2 regions of the Streptomyces winkii genome follow, and region 1 is predicted to be linked to the other one. Evidence: predicted binding sites of a transcription regulator. Region 1 holds the regulator's gene; the other holds the start of a gene.
The links. Region 1 encodes HspR, which represses chaperone genes until heat shock. Its sites were predicted from a motif close to TTGAGNNNNNNNNNCTCAA; they were not measured.

Region 1 (8,712 bases):
ACTCGTTGCCGAGGCGGCGGGGCGAGTCGCCGGTGCACTTCTCGTCGCCGCCCATGATCGCGAAGTTGACGCCCGCGATGTGCAGCAGCTCCGCGAAGGCCTTGGTGGTCTTCTTCGCGCGGTCCTCCAGGGCGCCCGCGCAGCCGACCCAGTAGAGGTAGTCGACCTCGGTGAGGTCGTCGACGGTCTTGCCGACGACGGGCACCTCGAAGCCTGTCGCCTCCGCGAGCTCCTTCGTCCACTCCAGACGCTGCTTCTTCGCGAGGCCCCAGGGGTTGCCCTTCTTCTCCAGGTTCTTCAGCATCGTCCCGGCCTCGCTCGGGAACGCGCTCTCGATCATCACCTGGTAGCGGCGCATGTCGACGATGTGGTCGACGTGCTCGATGTCGACGGGGCACTGCTCCACGCACGCGCCGCACGTCGTGCACGACCACAGCACGTCCGGGTCGATGACGCCGTTCTCTTCCGCGGTGCCGATCAGCGGCCGCTCGGCCTCCTCGAGGGCGGCCTTCGGCACGTCCTTCAGCTGCTCCTCGGTGGCCTTCTCCTCGCCCTCCATCGTCTTGCCGCCGCCGGCGAGCAGATACGGGGCCTTGGCGTGCGCGTGGTCGCGCAGCGACATGATCAGCAGCTTCGGCGAGAGCGGCTTGCCGGTGTTCCACGCCGGGCACTGCGACTGGCAGCGGCCGCACTCCGTGCACGTGGAGAAGTCGAGGATGCCCTTCCAGGAGAAGTGCTCGACCTGCGAGGCGCCGAACTGCGTCTCCTCGCCGCCCTCTTCGTCGAAGACCGTCTCGAAGTCGATGGCCTTGCCGCCGGACGTCATCGGCTGGAGCTCGCCCAGCGCGGTGCCGCCGTCCGCCTCGCGCTTGAACCAGATGTTGGGGAACGCGAGGAAGCGGTGCCAGGCCACGCCCATGTTGGTGTTGAGCCCGACGACGATCATCCACACGAACGAGGTGCCGATCTTGATGAGCGCGACCAGGTACGTCAGGTTCTGGAGCGCGGTCACGCTCAGCCCCTTGAAGGCGGCCACCAGCGGATACGACACCAGGTACGAGGCCTCGTAGCCGTCCACGCCGTGCAGCGCGCCCTCCAGCCCGCGCAGTACGAGGATGGCCACGCCAATGGTGAGGATGACGTACTCGACGAAGTACGCCTGGCCCGCCTTGGATCCGGCGAAGCGCGACTTGCGCCCGGCGCGCGAGGGCAGGCTCAGCAGCCGGATCACGATGAGCGTGGCGATGCCGAGCGTCGTCATCAGCCCGAGGATCTCGGTGAAGATCTCGTACGGCGCCCACGTGCCGATGAGCGGCAGCGTCCAGTCCGCCTGGAAGAGCTGCCCCAGCGCGTGTACGAGGGTCAGCACGAGCGCGAAGAAGCCGATGGCGACGAACCAGTGCGCGAAGCCGATGACGCCCCATCGGTTCATGCGGGTGTGGCCGAAGAACTCGCGGGCGACGGTGAGCGTGCGCGCTGCCGGGTCGTCCGTGCGCGTGCCCTCGGGCACGGGCTGTCCGAGCCTGACGAAGCGGTAGATCTGCGCGATGGCGCGCGCGAACAGCGCGATGCCGACCGCGGCCAGCACCAGCGAAACGACGATCGCGGCGAGTTGCATGAGGGCTCCTCGGGCGGCCTTCGGGCGAGACCTGATCGGGTGGCGTACTAAGCGGTAACTTATCTGATCCGTACGAGACTACCCACTCCACGGCATCCCCTGGTACCCGGGCGCGCGGTGATCTGCGTCGCGGGGCGCCCGGCGCGCTCCGAGCGCCCGTCCGGTGCGGACCGAGGTACGCGTCGTCGCTGGTCGGAGGCGGGTGCGCATAAAGAGGGCATAAGAGTTGAGCGGCCCCCACTCAGGTCAGTTGACGGGATCGAATCGGCCAGGCACTCTTGAGTCAGCTTCACTCAAGAGATCAGCTGGAGGAAACCGAAATGGCACGTGCGGTCGGCATCGACCTGGGCACGACGAACTCCGTCGTCAGTGTTCTCGAAGGCGGTGAGTCCACCGTCATCACCAACGCCGAGGGCGCCAGGACAACGCCGTCCGTTGTGGCGTTCGCGAAGAACGGTGAGGTGCTCGTCGGCGAGGTGGCCAAGCGGCAGGCTGTCACGAACGTCGACAGGACGGTCCGGTCGGTCAAGCGCCACATGGGCACCGACTGGAAGATCAACCTGGACGGCAAGGACTTCAACCCGCAGCAGATGAGCGCCTTCATCCTTCAGAAGCTGAAGCGCGACGCGGAGTCCTACCTCGGCGAGAAGGTCGAGGACGCCGTCGTGACCGTCCCGGCGTACTTCAACGACGCCGAGCGGCAGGCCACCAAGGAGGCCGGCGAGATCGCGGGCCTCAACGTGCTGCGCATCGTCAACGAGCCGACGGCCGCCGCCCTCGCCTACGGGCTGGAGAAGGAAGACCAGACGATCCTGGTCTTCGACCTCGGCGGCGGCACCTTCGACGTCTCGCTGCTGGAGATCGGCGACGGCGTCGTCGAGGTGAAGGCCACCAACGGCGACAACCACCTCGGTGGTGACGACTGGGACCAGCGCATCGTCGACTACCTGGTCAAGCAGTTCCAGTCCGGGCACGGCGTCGACCTGTCCAAGGACAAGATGGCGCTTCAGCGTCTCCGCGAGGCCGCGGAGAAGGCGAAGATCGAGCTGTCGAGCTCGACCGAGACGAACATCAACCTCCCCTACATCACGGCTTCGGCCGAGGGCCCGCTGCACCTGGACGAGAAGCTCACGCGCTCCCAGTTCCAGCAGCTGACCGAGGACCTGCTGGAGCGCTGCAAGACCCCGTTCCACAACGTGATCAAGGACGCCGGGATCCAGCTGTCCGAGATCGACCACGTGGTGCTGGTCGGCGGTTCCACGCGTATGCCCGCCGTCGCGGAGCTGGTCCGCGATCTGACCGCCGGCAAGGACGCCAACAAGGGCGTCAACCCGGACGAGGTCGTCGCCATCGGCGCGAGCCTCCAGGCCGGTGTGCTCAAGGGCGAGGTCAAGGACGTCCTGCTGCTGGACGTCACCCCGCTGTCCCTCGGCATCGAGACCAAGGGCGGCATCATGACCAAGCTGATCGAGCGGAACACCACGATTCCGACGAAGCGTTCGGAGACCTTCACGACGGCCGAGGACAACCAGCCGTCCGTGCAGATCCAGGTCTTCCAGGGCGAGCGCGAGATCGCCGCGTACAACAAGAAGCTCGGCATGTTCGAGCTGACGGGGCTGCCGCCGGCGCCGCGCAACGTGCCGCAGATCGAGGTCACCTTCGACATCGACGCGAACGGCATCATGCACGTCTCCGCGAAGGACCTCGGCACCGGGAAGGAGCAGCGGATGACCGTCACCGGCGGCTCGGCGCTCCCGAAGGAAGACATCGAGCGCATGATGCGCGACGCCGAGCAGTACGCGGACGAGGACGCCAAGCGCCGCGAGTCCGCCGAGACGCGCAACCAGGCCGAGCAGCTCGTCTACACGACCGAGAAGTTCCTCAAGGACAACGAGGAGAAGGTCCCCGGCGAGATCAAGACCGAGGTCGAGAGCGCCGTCGAGGACCTGAAGGAGAAGCTCAAGGGCGAGGACACCGCGGCGATCCGCGAGGCCAGCGAGAAGGTCGCGGCCACCAGCCAGAAGCTCGGTCAGGCCATGTACGCGGATGCGCAGGCCGCGCAGGGCGAGGCCGGCGCGCAGGGCGGTGCCGAGGGTGCCGCGGGCGCCGGTGAGGCCAAGGCCGACGGCGACGAGGACGTCGTCGACGCGGAGATCGTGGACGACGAGCAGAAGCCGAAGGATGGTGCAGCGTGACGGAGGAGACTCCGGGCTTCGACCAGGAGCCCGACGTCCCCGCCGACGCCGTACAGCCCGATGACGCTGCGGCGCAGGCCGCCGGACCCGTCCCCGCCGAGGAGGCGGGGGGTCCGGCGGAGCCGGCCGGGGACGTGACCGACAACGAGCAGGAAGGCCAGCCCGGACCGGAAGCGGCGCAAGGTCAGAACGCACAGGAAGCGGCGCTCACCGCTCAGCTCGACCAGACCCGGACGGCGCTTCACGAGCGGACGCAGGATCTGCAACGGCTCCAGGCGGAGTTCCAGAACTACCGCCGCAGAGTCGAGCGCGACCGTGCGGCCGTGAAGGAGGTCGCGGTGGCGAACCTCCTGACGGAGCTGCTGCCGGTGCTCGACGACATCGGCCGGGCCCGTGACCACGGCGAACTCGTCGGCGGCTTCAAGTCGGTGGCCGAGTCGCTGGAGATGGTCGCGGCCAAGATGGGTCTGATGCAGTTCGGCAAGGAGGGCGAGCCCTTCGACCCGACTGTGCACGAGGCGCTGATGCACTCGTACTCGCCCGACGTCACGGAGACGACGTGCGTGCAGATCCTTCAGCCCGGGTACCGAATCGGCGAGCGGACGATCCGCCCCGCGAGAGTCGGGGTCGCCGAGCCGCAGCCGGGTGCCCAGGGCGCGAGTGGTGAGGAGTCCGCCGACGAAGAGGAGAACGGTGGCCCCGAGCAGGGCTGACCAGTGCGACAAGCCTGATCACGGCAGCACACGCGGGCACGGCACCGGGGAGGAGGGACGCCGCGGATGAGTACCAAGGACTTCATCGAGAAGGACTATTACAAGGTCCTCGGCGTCCCGAAGGACGCCACCGAGGCCGAGATCAAGAAGGCGTACCGCAAGCTCGCCAGGGAGAACCACCCCGACGCCAACAGGGGCGACGCCAAGGCCGAGGAGCGCTTCAAGGACGCCTCCGAGGCGTACGACGTGCTCGGTGACGCCAAGCGCCGCAAGGAGTACGACGAGGCTCGCGCCCTGTTCGGCAACGGGGGCATCAGGACCGGCGGTCCCGGTGGTCCCGGCGGTCCGGGCGGATTCAACTTCGACCTGAGCGACCTCTTCGGAGGCGGTCAGCCCGGAGGCACCGGCGGCCCGGGCGGCGCCGGCGGCTTCGGCGGCGGTCTCGGCGACGTCTTCGGCGGCCTGTTCAACCGCGGCGGCGCCGGTACGCGCACACAGCCGCGGCGCGGCCAGGACATCGAGTCCGAGGTGACGCTCAGCTTCACCGAGGCGGTCGACGGGGCCACGGTCCCGCTGCGGATGTCCTCCTCGGCGGCGTGCAAGGCGTGCGCCGGCACGGGCGACAAGAACGGCTCGCCCCGTGTCTGCCCGACGTGTGTGGGCACCGGCCAGGTCTCGCGCGGCGGCGGTGGCGGCTTCTCCCTGACCGACCCCTGTGTCGACTGCAAGGGCCGCGGGCTCATCGCCCAGGACCCCTGCGACACGTGCAAGGGCTCGGGCAGGGCGACGAGTTCGCGCACCATGCAGGTCCGTATCCCCGCGGGCGTCAGCGACGGGCAGCGCATCAGGCTGCGCGGCAAGGGCGCACCGGGCGAGCGCGGCGGTCCCAACGGCGACCTGTACGTGGTCGTGCACGTGGACCGGCACCCGGTCTTCGGCCGCAGGGGAGACAACCTGACCGTCACCGTTCCCGTCACCTACCCGGAGGCGGCGCTCGGCGGCGAGATCAAGGTGCCGACGCTGGGCGGCCCGCCCGTCACGCTCAAGCTGCCGCCGGGCACCCCCAGCGGCCGTACGATGCGGGCCCGCGGCAAGGGCGCCTACCGCAAGGACGGCACGAAGGGCGACTTGCTGGTCACCATCGACGTATCAGTTCCGAAGGATTTGAGCGAGAAGGCGAAGGGCATCCTGGAGACCTACCGCGAGGCGACAGCCGCGGAGGATCCGCGAGCCGCGCTGTTCAAGGCCGCGAAGGGAGACTGACGTGAACGGCCGAGGCGGACGACGCAACCCATACCAGCTGACCGACGAGTCCCCGGTGTACGTCATCTCGGTCGCCGCTCAGCTGTCGGGTCTGCACCCGCAGACCCTGCGCCAGTACGACCGCCTCGGCCTGGTCTCCCCCGACCGCGCGGCCGGGCGCGGCCGGCGCTACTCGGCGCGCGACATCGAACTCCTGCGTCAGGTGCAGGAGTTGAGCCAGGACGAGGGGATCAACCTCGCGGGCATCAAGCGCATCATCGAGCTGGAGAACCAGGTCGCGGCGCTGAAGTCCCGCGTGGTGGAGCTCCAGCAGGCGGTGGAGGGCGCGGCTGCGGCCATGCAGCAGCGCGAGGCGCAGGTCCATGCCTCCTACCGCCGCGACCTCGTCCCGTACGAGGACGTGCACCCGCAGTCCGGCGCCCTGGTGGTCTGGCGCCCCAAGAAGCAGCGCCGGGACTGACCGGGACTGACGGGCCGCGTTAACTCGATCAGGTGTGCGCGGTTGGCCGCGGACGGAGCGGCGGCAGAGCGTAGGTGCATGACGTCGACTCGCGCGGCGCTCGCCGCTCTCATGACCTGCACCACCGCGCTGGCGCTCATGGGGGCGAGCGCGCCGGCGCCGTATCCGCCCTCCTCGAAGGGGGACCGCTGGCCGCAGGGAACGGTCAGGACCGTCGGGAAGCTCGTGGCCCGGCTGCCGGGCGCGCAGGCGGAATCCTGCTCGGCCGCGATCGTCGACTCCCCGAGCGGGAGCGTCGTCGCCACGGCGGCGCACTGCATCTCCAGCCCGGAGCGCCCGCGCAAGCCGGAGGCGATGTACTTCCAGCCCGCCTACAAGAGCAAGTCCGGCGGCAAGTCCGGCAGCAAGGACAGGGGCACGACCGGTACGAGCGAGGGCGCGGGCAGCGGCGACGGCCCGAAGTACGTGCTCGCGCACGGCTGGAAGGTCCTCTCGTGGAAGACGGCGCCCGGCTGGGACACCGACAAGAGCCTGGAGTCTGTCCTCCCGTACGACTGGGCGTTCCTGCGCATCGAGAAGCGCGGCGGCCGCACCATCCAGGACGTCTACGGGGCGAACAAGCTGAAGACCGAGCCCGTCCGCGGCGGCACCACGGCGACACTCGGCTACCCCGCCTCGTCCCCGTACGACGGCGAGACGCTGCACTACTGCGCCGGCAAGGCGCACCGCTACCAGCGGGGCGAGATCGCGGCCACGAACGTGGGAGCCCTGGCGCTGCGGCCCTGCCGCCTCACCCAGGGAGTCAGCGGCGGCCCGTGGCTGCGCGGCATCGACAAGAAGCGCGGGGCGGGCACGCTGGTGGCCGTGACCTCCGTGGGTTCCGACGACGAGCTGCTCGGGCGGCCCTATCCGAAGTCGGCGAAGGCTCTGCTCGACAAGTTCGGCGCGAAGCACGAGCACGCGAAGCACAAGCACGCGAAGCACAAGCACTGACCGGGACGCGGGATGCGGGACCGGGACGCGGCCCGGAAGGGAGGCGTCCGGGTTCAGGGGGCCGTGCTGCCCAGCGTCCGGTCGACGGCGATCTCGATCAGCACCCGCTCGGGGTTGGGGACGGGCCGGCGTCCGTAGCGCTCCTCGTAGCGCCGCTCGGCGTCGGCGACCGCCTCCGCCTCCGTGCGGACTCGGGCCCGGCCCTCGAGCGTCGACCACCGTCCGCCGTCGACCTGGCACAGGGCGACGCGCGTTCCCTCGTCGCCCGTCGCCGCGATGTTGCGCGCCTTCTTGCTGCTGCGCCGGGCGACCACGCGCGCGACGCCCCCGGCACCGTCCTCCCCGGGTTCGTACGTCACGCTCACGGGCACCACGTGCGGAGTGCCGTCGGGCCGCAGCGTCGTGAGGGTCGCGTAGTGGCGCTCCCGCCAGAATGCGGCGAGAGCGGCCCCGGAAGACGGCGAGGGTGCCTGGCCGTGCGGCTCCGGACGGTGCGTTTCCATGCTCGTCATGGGAACGAATCTAGTCGCGTGACAGTTGAGTGGAATAGACTCAACTTGCTGGATGCTGAAGCTAGCAGAAAACGGCGGAACAGCCCCAGCCGCATACGAAGGAGGCACGCACGCCAGTGGACGCAGAGCTGACCAACAAGAGCCGGGAAGCGATCAGTTCGGCCAGCGACCGGGCGGTGACGGACGGGCACCCCGACATCACCCCGGCCCATCTGCTCCTCGCTCTGCTCCAGGGTGAGGAGAACGAGAACATCTCCGACCTGATCGCCGCCGTCGAGGCCGATCAGGCGGCCCTCCGCTCGGGCGTCGAGCGCCAGCTCGCGGCCCTGCCCAGCGTCCAGGGATCGACGGTCGGCAAGCCGCAGCCCGACCGGCCGCTGCTCGCCGTCATCGCGGACGCGACCCAGCGCGCGAAGGAGCTGGGCGACGCCTATGTCTCGACCGAGCACCTGCTCATCGGCATCGCCGCCAAGGGCGGCCAGACGGCCGACCTGCTCAAGGAGCAGGGCGCGACCGACAAGAAGCTGCTGGAGGCCTTCCAGGCCTCGCGCGGGAGCCGCCGCGTGACCAACCCCGACCCGGAGGGCACGTACAAGGCGCTGGAGAAGTTCGGCACGGACCTGACCGCGGCCGCCCGCGAGGGCAAGCTCGACCCCGTCATCGGCCGGGACCAGGAGATCCGCCGCGTGGTCCAGGTGCTCTCCCGCCGTACGAAGAACAACCCGGTGCTCATCGGCGAGCCGGGCGTCGGCAAGACGGCGGTCGTGGAGGGCCTGGCCCAGCGCGTCGTCAAGGGCGACGTGCCCGAGTCGCTGCGCGACAAGCGCCTCGTCGCGCTCGACCTCGGCGCGATGGTGGCCGGTGCGAAGTACCGCGGCGAGTTCGAGGAGCGGCTCAAGACCGTGCTGTCGGAGATCAAGGACAGCGACGGCCAGATCATCACCTTCATCGACGAGCT
Region 2 (8,712 bases), on a different contig from region 1:
GGCCTTGCGTACGGACGCGGGCGCCGTCTCCCTGATCTCGGTGATCTGCCGGTCCACGCGGGCCCGTTGCTCCTCGGTGACTCCGGCGCCGTTGCGGCTGGTGCGGTCGGCCGCGACGTACTCGACCATGCCGTCGCGCTCGTCGGCGAGGGCGTGCCCGAGGGCGATGGCACGCTTGTCGAGCTCGGCGCGGTCAACCAGCTTCTGGGACTCGGACAGGTCGTCGTACGAACTCAGAATCGCGGGCGTGCCTGCTCCCAGCACGGCGAGCGAGCAGAGCACGACGGATGCCAGCAGCCGGTTCCGCACCCGCGCGCGGCCCCCGTGCCCGGCCCGCAGTCCGCCCGGAACGCCCGGTTTCCGCAGTAGCTTCGTCCGCACCCGTGCTCGCAATCTCGTCGGGGCCTGCCCCGGGGCGGCCCCGGGTGGCGCAGTCCAACCTTGTGTCGCAGGAGCGGACTTGGTCCCGTGTCGTCCCTGTGAATCCCCTTGGACGCCATCCGACCCTTCCAGCGCGGATGACAGGCGATGTGACGATCTCCTGCTGGGCCACCCGAAGGAGTGAACCGTACTCGGGAGTCGGCGAACAACTCCGCTTGCGCACGCCAACCACCCTGTGCCTGCCACCGGTTGGAGATCCGCACAGGGCCCTGACAGGATGCGCGCTCGCATACTTGCGGACGCACTTATTCCGGTCAACTCCGGCCCCGCCGCGACAGCTGACCTGGCGATCCTTCCGGATGCCCGGCCCTTGACACGTACGGTGCGTCCCGTCACGGGCGACGGCCCGCATGCAGACTGACGCCATGCGCATCGACATGACCGGCGAGCCCGGAGATCCCCGGCGTCCCAACGAGGACTACGCGTCGGTGGCTCTCCCCTCCTCCGGAGAGGGTGGAGCACTGGTACTGCTGGACGGCGTGACGCCGCCCCCGGATCACACCGGATGCGAGCACGGAGTGCCCTGGTACACGGCCCGGCTGGGCGGCGCTCTGCTCGAACTCGCCGCCGCGCAGAGGGAGTTGACGCTCCGTTCCTGTCTCGCGAAGGCCATTTCGCGTACCGCTGCGGCACATGTCTCAACCTGTGACCTTTCTCACAGCCGCACCCCGCAGGCCACCGTCGTCGCCGCCCGCTGGGACGAGGAGAGCGTCGAGCACCTCGTCCTCTCGGACTCGGTGCTGCTCGTGGAGCACCCGGGCGGAGAGGTCACGCCCGTGCTCGACTCGCGGCTGGACCGACTGCCCCCGCACATCGGCACGTTGCGCGCCCGCGTGCGCGCGCTGCCTGAGGGCGGCGCCGAGCGGAACGCGGCACGCGCCGAGTACGTCCGCGAGGTCGAGGCGCTGCGCAACGTTCCGGACGGCACCGGCTTCTACACGGCCGCCGCCGATCCAGCGGTCGCTTCGCTCGCGGTGACCGGCACCGCGCCGCGCGCCGACGTACGGGCGCTGCTGGCGCTCAGCGACGGCGCGGCCCGCTGGAGCCAGACCTTCCGCCTCGGCGACTGGGCGGCGCTCCTCGCGCTCGTACGGAAAGAGGGCACCGAGGCGCTCGTGGCCCGCGTACGGGAGGCGGAGCGAGCAGACCCGCACGGCACGGCGCACCCGCGGGGAAAGGCGCACGACGACGCCTCGGCCGTCCTCGCCGAACTCGGCGCCCGCTCCGGCTGACCCCGAGCACCCGCGCCGTCCGGCGTGCCGCTCGGCCGCCCGGCTAATCCTCGGTACCCGAAAGGGAGTTGAGCTGGTGGAGCAGCCGCGCCAGCTCCGCGATCTCGGCCGGGTCCCAGGCGGCCAGCTTGCGCACGTACTCCGCGCGCCGCGCCTCACGGACCCCCCTGAAGCGGTCGCGGCCGCGGGGGGTGAGGTGCACGAGCGAGGCGCGGCCGTCGTCCGGGTCGGGGGCGCGGGCGATCAGGCCGAGACTCTCCAGCACACGCAGCTGACGGCTGATGGTCGCCTTGCCGACGCCGAAGAAGACGGCGAGGTCGGTGGCGCGCTGCGGGCCGCCGTCGTCCAGACGCACGAAGAGCCCGTACGCGGCGGGCTCCAGCTCGGGGTGCACCTCGCGGGCCATCTCCCCGGAGTAGGCGCGCGCCCGGCGCAGAAAGACCGTCAACTCCCGTTCCAGATCGAGCAGTTCGGGTGCGTACTGCCGCAGGGACTCATCCACGTGTGCGCCCTCTTTTCCGTCTTCCGTGCGGAAACTTCCCGTAGCTGACGGCGATCGTCGCAGCTCCGGCGGGATTTCGCAGGTATGGACCTCCGGCGGGAGGCTGTCCGTCTTCCCCGGCTATGTCTACGCGCGTACCGTTAAAGACGTGACATGCCCACACCATGTGGGCATGCTCCCCTCACCGCACCCCCCACGCGACTCCCCACCCCCACGCACGGTTTCGGAGGCAGCGATGCCAGCTCACGGATCCGGTACGGCCCGCCGCGGACGAGCGATCCTCTCCGCGGCGGGATTGTTCATCTCCGCACTCGTACTGCTCGTCGCCGCACCCGGTGCGGCGAGCGCGGCCCCCCAGGACACCGGCCAAGTCGAGCCGGGCGAGGCCTCGATGGGGGTGGGCGTGCGCATGCACGAGGGCGGCGACCACACCGACGGCACACCGCCCGGCACCCTCGCGGCGACCGTCCACGGCGTCGATGTGAGCGGCCATCAGGGCAACGTCAGCTGGTCGACCCTGTGGAGCAGCGGCGTCAAGTGGGCCTACGTCAAGGCGACCGAGGGCACGTCGTACCAGAACGAGTACTTCACGCAGCAGTACAACGGCTCGTACAACGTCGGAATGATCCGCGGGGCCTACCACTTCGCGCTGCCGGACAACTCCAGCGGCGCGGCGCAGGCCAACTACTTCGCGGACCACGGCGGCGGCTGGAGCAAGGACGGCAAGACGCTCCCCGGGGTGCTCGACATCGAGTACAACCCGTACGGCTCGACCTGCTACGGGAAGAGCCAGAGCGCGATGGTCAGCTGGATCAAGGACTTCACCAGCACGTACAAGGCACGCACCGGACGGGACGCCGTGATCTACACGACGACGGACTGGTGGACGCAGTGCACCGGCAACAGCGGCGGCTTCGGCAGCACGAACCCGCTGTGGGTGGCCCGTTACGCGTCCTCGCCCGGCACGCTCCCCAACGGCTGGGGCTTCTACACGTTCTGGCAGTACACCTCGACCGGGCCGACAGTCGGCGACCACAACCTGTTCAACGGCGCGATGGACCGCCTCCAGGCGCTCGCCGACGGATGACCTGACACCGGGAGTCCGGCCGCGTCCCGCGGCGCGGCGTTCCCAGCCGGGAGGGTGCCCGGTGGCGGCTTCGGGCCGCCACCGGGAGCTCCCGCGCACACGAAACGCCTGCGCCGCACCGGTGATGTGCACCGGCGCGGCGCAGGCTCATGGAACCGGGCACCCGGGGCGGGGCGCCCGGTGGCCTGTCAGGCCGCCACCGGCAGCTCCCGCCCGTCCTCGCCGAGGCACCCGGACTCGGCGGGCGTCAGGGCCAGTTCGAGCACCTGGCGGATGTCCGAGAGCGGCCGGACGTCGAGTCCCGCGAGCACCTCCTCGGGCACGTCGTCCAGGTCGGGCTCGTTCCGCTTGGGGATGACGACCGTCGTGACACCGGCGCGGTGCGCCGCCAGCAGCTTCTGCTTCACGCCGCCGATGGGCAGCACCCGCCCGGTCAGCGAGACCTCGCCCGTCATCGCCACGTCCGTACGCACCTGGCGGCCGCTCAGCAGCGACGCCAGCGCGGTGGTCATGGTGATGCCCGCGCTCGGGCCGTCCTTGGGGACGGCGCCCGCCGGCACGTGCAGGTGGATGCCGCGCTCCTTCAGATCGCCGACCGGCAGCTCCAGTTCGGCCCCGCGCGAGCGCAGGTACGACAGCGCGATGTGAGCGGACTCCTTCATCACGTCGCCGAGCTGCCCGGTCAGGGTGAGGCCCGAGCCGCCCGTCTCCGGGTCGGCGAGCGACGCCTCGACGAAGAGCACGTCGCCGCCTGCGCCCGTGACCGCGAGCCCCGTCGCCACACCCGGCACGGCCGTGCGCCGCTCCGCCGGGTCCTGCGCGGACTCGGGGGTGTGGTGCGGGCGCCCGATCAGCGCGCGCAGCTCGTCCGGGCCCACGGTGACCGGGAGTTCGCGCTCCCCCAGCTCGTGCTGGGCGGCCACCTTGCGCAGCACCCGGGCGACGGAGCGCTCCAGGTTCCGCACGCCGGCCTCCCGCGTGTACTCGCTCGCGAGCTTGCGCAGGGCGCCGTCCTCCAGCCTCACCTCGTCGGCCGCGAGGCCGGTGCGCTCCAGCTGCCGGGGCAGCAGGTGGTCGCGGGCGATGGTGACCTTTTCGTCCTCGGTGTAGCCGTCGAGCTGCACGACCTCCATGCGGTCCAGCAGCGCGTCCGGGATCGCCTCCATGACGTTGGCGGTCGCGAGGAAGACCACGTCCGACAGGTCGAGTTCGACCTCCAGGTAGTGGTCGCGGAAGGTGTGGTTCTGCGCCGGGTCGAGGACCTCCAGCAGCGCCGACGAGGGGTCGCCGCGGAAGTCCGCACCGAGCTTGTCCACCTCGTCCAGCAGCACGACCGGGTTCATCGAGCCGGCCTCCTTGACGGCCCGCACGATGCGTCCGGGCAGCGCGCCCACGTACGTACGGCGGTGACCGCGGATCTCGGCCTCGTCCCGCACGCCGCCGAGCGCGACACGCACGAACTTGCGCCCCATCGCCCGCGCCACGGACTCGCCGAGCGACGTCTTGCCGACGCCGGGCGGGCCGGTCAGGCCAAGCACGGCGCCGCCCGCCCGTCGCCCACCACCGCCCGTTGTGGACGCGCTTCGCGCGGCTGCGTCCGTCAGCCCCCCGCCGACGACGCCGAGGCCGCGCTCCTCGCGCCGCTTGCGCACCGCGAGGTACTCGGTGATGCGCTCCTTCACGTCCTGGAGACCCGCGTGGTCGGCGTCCAGGACGGCCTGTGCGCCGCTGATGTCGTATGCGTCCTCGGTGCGCTCGTTCCAGGGCAGCTCCAGGACGGTGTCGAGCCAGGTGCGGATCCAGCCGCCCTCCGGGGACTGGTCGGAGGCGCGCTCCAGCTTCTCCAGCTCCTTCATCGCGGCCTTGTGCACGTGCTCGGGCAGGGCGGCGGCCTCGACGCGGGCGCGGTAGTCCTCGCCCTCGTCCTCCGGGTCGCCGTTCAGCTCCGCGAGCTCCTTGCGTACGGCGTCGAGCTGGCGGCGGAGCAGGAACTCGCGCTGCTGCTTGTCGACGCCCTCCTGGACGTCCTTGGCGATGGACTCGGCCACGTCCTGCTCGGCGAGGTGCTCGCGCAGCGTCGTGACGGCGAAGCGCAGCCGCTCCACCGGGTCGAGGGTCTCCAGGAGCGTGATCTTCTGCTCGGTGGACAGGAACGGGGAGTACCCCGCGTTGTCGGCGAGCTGGCCGGCGTCGTCGATCTGCTGGAGCCGGTCCACGATCTGCCAGGCGCCGCGCTTGCGGAGCCAGTCGGCGGAGAGGGCCTTGTACTCGGTCATCAGGTCGGCCGCGTCTCCGCCGCTCTCCGCGGTCCCCTCCGTTGCCTCCTTTACCTCTCCGGCTTCCTCGACGAGCGTGCCTTCGACCCAGAGGGCCGCGCCGGGCCCGCTCGTGCCGGAGCCGACGCGCACGCGCTGCCGGCCGCGGATGAGGGCGCCGGGGTCGCCGTCCGCGAGACGTCCGACCTGCTCGACCCGGCCGAGCACGCCGATGTCCGAGTAACGCCCCCCGACCCGCGGCACCAGCAGCACCTGCGGCTTCTCTCCTCCGGTGGCGGCGGCCTGTGCGGCCTCCACCGCCGCTCGTACTTCACTGTCGGACAGGTCCAGCGGCACCACCATTCCCGGGAGCACGACCTCGTCATCGAGGGGCAGCACGGGCAGGGTGAGCGGTGTGGACGTCGAAGCCATGATCTCTCCCTCGGCATGCAAGTTGAGCTCTACTCGCTCAATGCCCACTCAATGCGCGCAGGGCCGCGGATGTTCCTCCGGAGCCCTTCTGTTCGCCAGGAGCGATCGACGGCGCGGCATGAGCGGAGCAGCGCACGGCAGGATGGTGTGCATGCCGACGGACCCCAGCCCCAGCGCGCACGAACCCACCGGGCAGCCGGTCGTCCTCGACCGCCGGGACGGCCCGCACGGCGAGGTGGTGCTGCGGCGGCACGGGCGGCTGCTCCAGATCATCGCCAACGGCACCTTCCTCATGGACACCTCCGACGGCCGCTCCGAGCGGCTGCTCGTACGGGCGGCGCTGGCGGAACTGCACCGCGGGCCGGACCACGGGCCCCGGCGTGCGGCGCCCCGGCTGCTCGTCGGCGGGCTCGGCGTCGGGTTCTCACTCGCGGAGGCCGCGGCCGAACCGCGGTGGGGACGCATCACCGTCGTGGAGCGGGAGGAGGCGGTGATCGACTGGCACCGGGACGGCGGGCCGCTCTCCGTGCTGTCGGGGGCGGCGCTGGCCGACCCCCGTACGGAGATCGTGCACGCCGACCTCGTGCGGTACCTGTACGGCACCGACGCAGCGGGCCCGGCGGACCCGGCGGACCCGGCGGATGGCACCGTTGGCACCGTCGAGCCGGACCGCACCGACCGGATCTTCGACGCCCTCTGCCTCGACGTCGACAACGGCCCCGGCTGGACCGTCACCGAGGACAACGATTCCCTCTACTCCCCCGACGGGCTCGCCGCCTGCCGCGCCCGGCTGGCGCCCGGCGGCGTACTCGCGGTCTGGTCCGCACAGGGCTCCCCGACATTCGAGGATGCATTGCGGAATGCCGGATTCAACCGGGTTCGCACGGAAGAGATCCCTGTCGCCCGAGGCGTCCCCGACGTGGTCCACTTCGCAACCAAACCGGCATAGCCGCAGCCGACACAAGGCCCTTACGCTGCTGCAAGCACGCACACAAACAAGCCACCGGGCCATGCAGGGGCGGGGTCGAATGGACCAGAAGAACATCACACCGGCACAGAGCAACAACGCGTCCGCGACGACCACCCCTGGCGCTCAGCGCAGAATCCTGGTCGTCGAGGACGATCCCACGATCGTCGACGCCATCGCGATGCGGCTGCGCGCCGAGGGATTCCAGGTGCAGACGGCAGGCGACGGCCCTGCCGCCGTCGACACCGCGGAGGCCTGGCAGCCGGATCTGATCGTGCTCGACGTGATGCTGCCGGGCTTCGACGGGCTGGAGGTCTGCCGCCGGGTGCAGTCGCAGCGCCCGGTCCCCGTGCTGATGCTGACGGCCCGGGACGACGAGACCGACATGCTGGTCGGCCTCGGGGTCGGCGCCGACGACTACATGACGAAGCCGTTCTCGATGCGCGAGGTCGCCGCGCGCGTGCACGTACTGCTGCGCCGCGTCGAGCGCGCCACGCTCGCCGCGCACACACCGCGCAGCGGCATACTCCGCCTCGGCGAGCTGGAGATCGATCACTCGCAGCGCCGGGTGCGCGTCACCGGTGAGGACGTGCACCTCACGCCGACCGAGTTCGACCTGCTGGTGTGCCTCGCGCACTCTCCGCGGGCCGTGCTCTCCCGCGAGCAGCTGCTGGCGGAGGTGTGGGACTGGGCGGACGCCTCCGGCACACGCACCGTCGACAGCCATATCAAGGCCCTGCGCCGCAAGATCGGCGCGGAGCGCATCCGTACGGTGCACGGCGTCGGCTACGCGCTCGAGACGCCTTCCTCGGGCGGCTCCGCCAACGCCACGTCCGGCGCGGAGGGCGGCGGCTACCCGGCGTCGGCCGCGGACGGCTCCTGACGGGCGGCAGCGGGACGTGACAGAGGTGCCGGATTCGCCGTCCGCGGGCCGTGCGGTCCGCCTTCCTCACTCGGCCCGCGTCACCGGGAGGTTCCTGGGGCGTGCGGTGCGCGCCCTGGGCCGCCTGAACCAGCGCCTGCGCCGACGCTGGGAGCCCGTATGGGTGGGGTGGCTCGACCGGCTCTGGGAGGGGCTGCGCCCGCTCGACCCCTACCGCTCGGTGAAGGCGGCACTGGGCGCCCTGGTGATCGTCTCCGTGGTGATCACCACGCTGCTCGCACTCTTCGCGGTCAACTCCGCCACCGAGCTGCGCGTGATCACCATCATCTCGATCATCGCCTCGCTGCTGATCACCCAGTTCGTGGCGCAGTCGCTCACGGCGCCGCTGGACGAGATGACGGACGCGGCCAGGGCGATGGCGGACGGCGACTACTCGCGTCGCGTACGGGGCGACCGCCGGGACGAGTTCGGCGAACTGGCCGAGACCTTCAATCAGATGGCCGCCGACCTGGAGGCCGTCGACCAGCACCGCAAGGAGCTGGTCGCCAACGTCTCGCACGAGCTGCGCACTCCCATCGCGGCGCTGCGGGCGGTGCTGGAGAACGTCGTCGACGGCGTCTCCGACTCCGACCCCGAGACGATGCGCATCGCGCTCCAGCAGACCGACCGGCTCGGCCGGCTCGTGGCGCATCTGCTCGACCTGTCCCGGCTGGACAACGGAGTCGTGCCGCTGCACGCGCGCCGCTTCGAGGTGTGGCCGTATCTGGCGGGCGTGCTCAAGGAAGCCAACATGAGCAAGGGGCAGGGCCACTCCCGTACGGACGTCCATCTGCACCTCGACGTCTCGCCGCCCGAACTGACGGCCTATGCGGACGCGGAGCGCCTGCACCAGGTCGTCGCCAACCTCATCGAC

Region 2: lon (endopeptidase La) is a predicted target of HspR. The motif match lies at 5,972-5,990, and genes of this name have one in related genera.

Annotation. Positions count from the first base shown of each region.
Region 1 covers NZ_JASTTH010000007.1:169,912-178,623, reverse strand. The annotation lists gene QQM67_RS22220 ((Fe-S)-binding protein) at 1-1,618, opposite strand, end outside; gene dnaK (molecular chaperone DnaK) at 1,939-3,813, shown strand; gene grpE (nucleotide exchange factor GrpE) at 3,810-4,526, shown strand; gene dnaJ (molecular chaperone DnaJ) at 4,593-5,789, shown strand; gene QQM67_RS22200 (heat shock protein transcriptional repressor HspR) at 5,791-6,249, shown strand; gene QQM67_RS22195 (trypsin-like serine peptidase) at 6,328-7,242, shown strand; gene QQM67_RS22190 (TIGR03618 family F420-dependent PPOX class oxidoreductase) at 7,296-7,745, opposite strand; gene clpB (ATP-dependent chaperone ClpB) at 7,871-8,712, shown strand, end outside.
Region 2 covers NZ_JASTTH010000001.1:807,445-816,156, reverse strand. The annotation lists gene QQM67_RS03705 (sensor histidine kinase) at 1-381, opposite strand, end outside; gene QQM67_RS03700 (protein phosphatase 2C domain-containing protein) at 807-1,673, shown strand; gene QQM67_RS03695 (MarR family winged helix-turn-helix transcriptional regulator) at 1,717-2,175, opposite strand; gene QQM67_RS03690 (lysozyme) at 2,411-3,262, shown strand; gene lon (endopeptidase La) at 3,451-5,949, opposite strand; gene QQM67_RS03680 (spermidine synthase) at 6,092-6,898, shown strand; gene QQM67_RS03675 (response regulator transcription factor) at 6,978-7,799, shown strand; gene QQM67_RS03670 (HAMP domain-containing sensor histidine kinase) at 7,936-8,712, shown strand, end outside.